DNA from 2 places in the Metabacillus mesotrionivorans genome. Region 2 is predicted to be linked to the other one. Evidence: riboswitches for the same ligand, from Rfam matches in the RefSeq annotation. Region 2 holds a riboswitch; the other holds the start of a gene.
The links. A riboswitch is a leader RNA that binds a small molecule or an ion and turns the genes downstream of it on or off. The one in region 2 is predicted to bind cyclic di-GMP.

Region 1 (2,453 bases), on a different contig from region 2:
CCCAAAAATTCGGAGGCCATATCCGCCTATATGAAAACCCGCCAAATACAGGAAGCTCCCAGTCCCTGCATCCATGGCTCGGTGTGAATGTCATGGTATCCTATCAGAGCGACAAGAAAAAAGATCATCTCTATTCAATCGGACTTCACCTGATCAGCGGAGCAATCATAGAAGATTTTCAAGATTATCTGGAAAACATGGCCCTTACTCCGAGAATTCCTGATTTGTGTTTTACAACATCACCAATGATCAAAGTACAAAGCGGCCTTGTTCGGATTCAGAATTATATACAAGCTAAATTTGAACAGGACGACCACTCCTGGGCAGATGATGCAAGACAGCGCTGGAATTCGGACATGATGCTGTTAAGCCACTTTTACGAAGATCTTGAAGTAAAGCCGGAATCTTACCATCTTGAAAAAGAAGCCTTAAAAGAGCTGTATGATCCTCACATTCATGTCTCGATTACAAACGGCGGTTTATTCTACTTATCCCGGACTGCCCTCGCTTAATGTCAAAATTTACGCAAAAAATGATTTTAGTGTCAGAAAATCATTTTTTGCCTTTTTATTTTTGCCGAAGAATGGCTGTCGAAGAAAACAGGTGAATCAAGCCAAAATACCCACATAAAAGGAATATACTTCTAATTATTAGTATTTTTTTGAAAAAAATGAAAATATTTTTTTCTATCGACATATTTCAGCACAATCAGTGAAAATAAAATTTTATAATAGTAGTAAATTAGATAGACAGCAAGAAGTGACAAAAGAAATACTTTGTTATTGATGCAGTGTCAGAGTTGCACATAATCAGACAAAGGCAAACCTGCTGAAAAGCCGGGACGCAAAGTCACAGGTCTACGGTTCTCCGGAGCTATGATGGCTGGACTGCCTGAAATACTATCGCGTATTTTAGGAGGAGTTACAATGGAAGTGTTAATGCAGGATGTTCAAATGCTGGATCAGGAATGGAAAGAGTTAATTCTGTCAGCCTTGGAAATGGGAATCAGCAAAGAAGAAATCAGAGAGTTTTTGAAAACGCAAACAGTTAAAAGTTGACAATCTCCTGCATGACGTAATTTTTTTTCGTAAATTCGTTCTATATATATAACAACCCCTTCGCTATATGCTATAATACCTCTGGGAAGGTGATTATATGATTGGTGAACGCATACGAAAATACCGCAAAGAGCGGGGACTGTCACTATCAGAGCTTGCCGATCGGGCCGGAGTTGCCAAATCATATTTAAGCTCAATCGAACGGAACCTGCAGTCAAATCCTTCTGTTCAATTTCTTGAAAAGGTCTCTACTGTCCTCGGGGTCTCGATGAATACACTTATTCTTGAGGAGCAGAACACGAAACAGGCTAACCTTGATCATGATTGGGCAAACCTGGTCAAAGAGGCAATGGATTCAGGTGTTACCAAGGATCAGTTCAGAGAGTTTCTGGAATTCAACCGCTGGAAAATGAATCAGGAAAAATAACAGCACCATACAAAAGGTCTTCTGGACCCTTTTGTATGGTGCTGTTTTCATGCAGCTATCCTTTTCTGTCAAATCCGTAAGTCGTGGCCCTTATTGGCTGATAGGCTGACAGCGGTATTTTCTTTACAGCGTGAACAGCCTGTATCGCTTTATGGGAGGTAATATCATTCGAGCAGACAGGACAAATCCACTGATTTGTTTTGCTACTGCTGAAAGATGGCTGATAGCACTGACTGCAAAGTTTTTTATACATCGCTTTTCCCCTTTTCATCCAATCAGCAGCCGGATCCAGTACAAATGAGCCAAAAGAACAGCTGAATACAGAAATGCAGCGGCAATTGAAAGGACTTTAATTGTCGGTGATGACGGTACACGCCCCGTGAATACAAACAAAAGCAGAAATAACGAAAATGACAGCTTAGTACATGTAAATGCCGCAGGATGCATCTCATACAGAATCCTCATAACAGGATTGGCTTCTGTAATCAGCTCAAGGTGCAGACCGGCAAGGGTCAATGCTGCGTCCATACTATTTAAAGCTGCTAACATCAAAAAGAGTGCCTTCAACACATTTCCGCCTTTATTCTTAATAAAGAACAAAAAAGCAAACTTAATCCGTCTACTAAAAGTATATACCTCTCTAGCGAATAAAAACAGGATCGAATTCCGCTTTATTTCTTTTTAAAGAACGTTTATCGCCAGTTCCCTCCAATTTACTTCAAAAATCTTACTATATTGGAACATTATAAAGAACAAGCACTACCAGGTCAGATTCTTTGTAGAAAACAAAAAAGCCTGTGTTTGCAGGCTCCCTCTTTCTCAATCTCCTCCGCCACCGCCGCCGCAGTCTCCCCCGCCTGAATCCCCGCCGAAGAATCCTGAATCAGAATGACAGTCTCTTCCATTGTCTGAACCCGTATACGTAAAACCAGAGGAGTCCCTGCGTCTGCTTCTTTTTCTGCTGTCAC
Region 2 (2,453 bases):
TGAGACACTCAGAAATTCTGAGTGTTTTTTTCTGCGTCTCAGGTCCTAGTCAACTCCATCCTGACGTCCGTTTATAAATGAAGAAGATTCCTTTACGATAGGCAGAGTCATCATTATCTAGGTTTATTGGAGGAATAAAGCATGAATAAAATAAAAACTCTTCTTTTGGCAGCACTCAGCATCACAGGATTAATCGTATGGTTCAGCCAGGGAGGATCAGAAATTATTTTTAAAGAAAAGCCGGTTGAAATAACAGGAACAAAAACATACTCGGCTGAAGTCCTTTGGCCGAAAACGCCTGAAGAGAAAAGCAGGGCTGGTGAAGCAAGCGGTGTGGCGGTGAACTCTGAAGGGGATATTTACTATTTTCACAGAGCAAGCGGAGAGTACAGCGGAAAAGATTTTATTAAAGAACCAACGATTGTCGTTTTGGACGGAAAAACAAAAAAGGTTAAAAGAACTTTGGGAGAAGGCATGTTTAAATCTCCGCATGGTCTTGAAATCGACAGCGAGGATAATATCTGGGTGACAGACGTTTCTTTGAACAAGGTTTTTAAATTGAGTCCAGAGGGGAAGCTTATGCAATCATTTGGGAGTGAGTACCGGACGGGTATGGAATGGAGCCTCCGCATTCGAAATCTGCTTCCAAACTTTCCTGTTTTCATGGATGAATACACATTTGCGCGTCCTACAGATGTAACAGTCATGGATGACGGTTCATTCGCTGTCTCAGACGGCTACAGAAACCGGAGAATAGCGAAATTTGATAGTGAAGGAAAACTGGAATGGCAGATTAATCAGCATGGAGACCAGCCGGGAGAATTCAACTTGCCGCACGGAATAAGCAGCGACAGCGAAGGCAGAATCTATGTCGCAGACCGCAGCAATGCACGCATACAGGTATTTGATAAAAATGGACAGTATCTTGACCGCTGGGACATGCCGGAGATTGGCAGGCCGTTTGGTGTAGAAGCGGCGAGGGACGGAAACATTTACGTTGTGGACGGCGGCGATTCCCTTGACGGCGCAGAAGGAAACGTTACAAGCCAGGTCATTGTCTTAGACAAACAAGGAACAATACTTGAGCGATTCGGCACATGGGGCAGTAAAGAAGGCCAGATGAAAATTCCTCATGATATTGCAGTGGATAAGAATGGAACAATCTATGTGGCTGAACTGAAAAACAGACGGATTCAGGCTTTTAGTAAAAACTGATTTCTTCCTCACAAAAATATTTTTTCCCCTTCCAGAAGCAGCTCTTAAAGTGATGATTAATCAGTCCGATAATAATGGTGATAAAAAAATTGGAATGCAGTGATGGATTGTCTATATATGGGCGCTTGGACAATCAGGAGCAAGTAGCGCAACCGGCCATTAAGAACAGGACTGATCATGACGGCGCTGTGCCGTATGACCAGAAAGAGATTCCGCATGGGGAGGAAAAGATGAAAAGCATTAAATGGAAAATCTTAATGAGCTATGCCATTGTCTTAATGCTGCTGGTTATTATTGCCGTGTTCAGCTATGTGACAATCAACCGGATTTCAGGAGACGTAGAGGAGATTACAGAGAACGACCTTGCGTTTTTGGAATCTGCAAATTCGATGACATTCAGCGTGGCAAACCGTGCGAAGATTGCGCGGGATTATATTTTGTTTGACCGGGATGAGTTTAAAGAGCAATTTTTAGAAGAAACAGAACAGGCGATAGAAAAGGAAAAAGTCCTCCACGAGGCGATTAAAAACGGGGAGATTTCCAAAGAAGTAGAGTCCGCTCTGACAGAGGCCGATGAAAAAACCATCAAGTGGAGAAAGCTTGTTGTGGAAGAAATCATCCCATTGTACGACAGCGGACAAAAGGATGAGGCCATTCAGCTGATGGAGGAAAAATGCCTTCCATACAGCCAGGAGGCCATTGATGCTTGGTCTGATGTTGTAGAAATACAAAACAGCATTACAAAGGACCAAACATCAGAGGCGCTTCAAACTGGCTCCCAATCAGAACTTATTATTATTGTTGCATCCGTGCTCGCATTTGCTGCAGCGCTCATTGTCGGCCTGATCAGTGCCGGCGGAATTTCAAGAGCTGCCGCACTTATTGTGAACAGGCTTGAGACTATTTCAGAAGGAGACCTTAACGGCGACATGATCCAGACGAAATCACAGGATGAGATTGGCCGCCTGATTCTTGCTTCCAATGCGATGACAGTGAATTTAAAGGCGTTTATGCAGCGGGTTTCAGAAACCTCAAGCCAGGTTGCTGCAGCTTCCCAGCAGCTTGATGCTTCGGCAGAACAGTCTTCTGCCTCTGCCCTGCAGGTGACAGCGACCATCCAGGGGATAGCAGAAGATGCCACCACTTCATCTGAAAGTGCCAATCGCTCAGTTCTCTCCATGGAAGAGATGGCAGGCGGAGTCCTTCAGATTGCTGAATCCTCAGCTGAGGTTTCAAAA

Region 1: it holds a riboswitch for cyclic di-GMP, as region 2 does, so the genes downstream of both, ACTSEZ_RS18670 (anti-repressor SinI family protein) here and ACTSEZ_RS10060 (methyl-accepting chemotaxis protein) in region 2, are expected to answer to the same signal.

The regions. Positions count from the first base shown of each region.
Region 1 is NZ_JBQMFF010000010.1:27,169-29,621, forward strand. It holds gene ACTSEZ_RS18665 (YqhG family protein) at 1-512, shown strand, start outside; cyclic di-GMP riboswitch class I at 809-895, shown strand; gene ACTSEZ_RS18670 (anti-repressor SinI family protein) at 927-1,058, shown strand; gene ACTSEZ_RS18675 (helix-turn-helix domain-containing protein) at 1,156-1,485, shown strand; gene ACTSEZ_RS18680 (hypothetical protein) at 1,541-1,738, opposite strand; gene ACTSEZ_RS18685 (DUF5658 family protein) at 1,753-2,034, opposite strand; gene ACTSEZ_RS18690 (hypothetical protein) at 2,305-2,453, opposite strand, start outside.
Region 2 is NZ_JBQMFF010000003.1:14,832-17,284, reverse strand. It holds gene ACTSEZ_RS10065 (peptidyl-alpha-hydroxyglycine alpha-amidating lyase family protein) at 142-1,215, shown strand; cyclic di-GMP riboswitch class II at 1,298-1,382, shown strand; gene ACTSEZ_RS10060 (methyl-accepting chemotaxis protein) at 1,446-2,453, shown strand, end outside.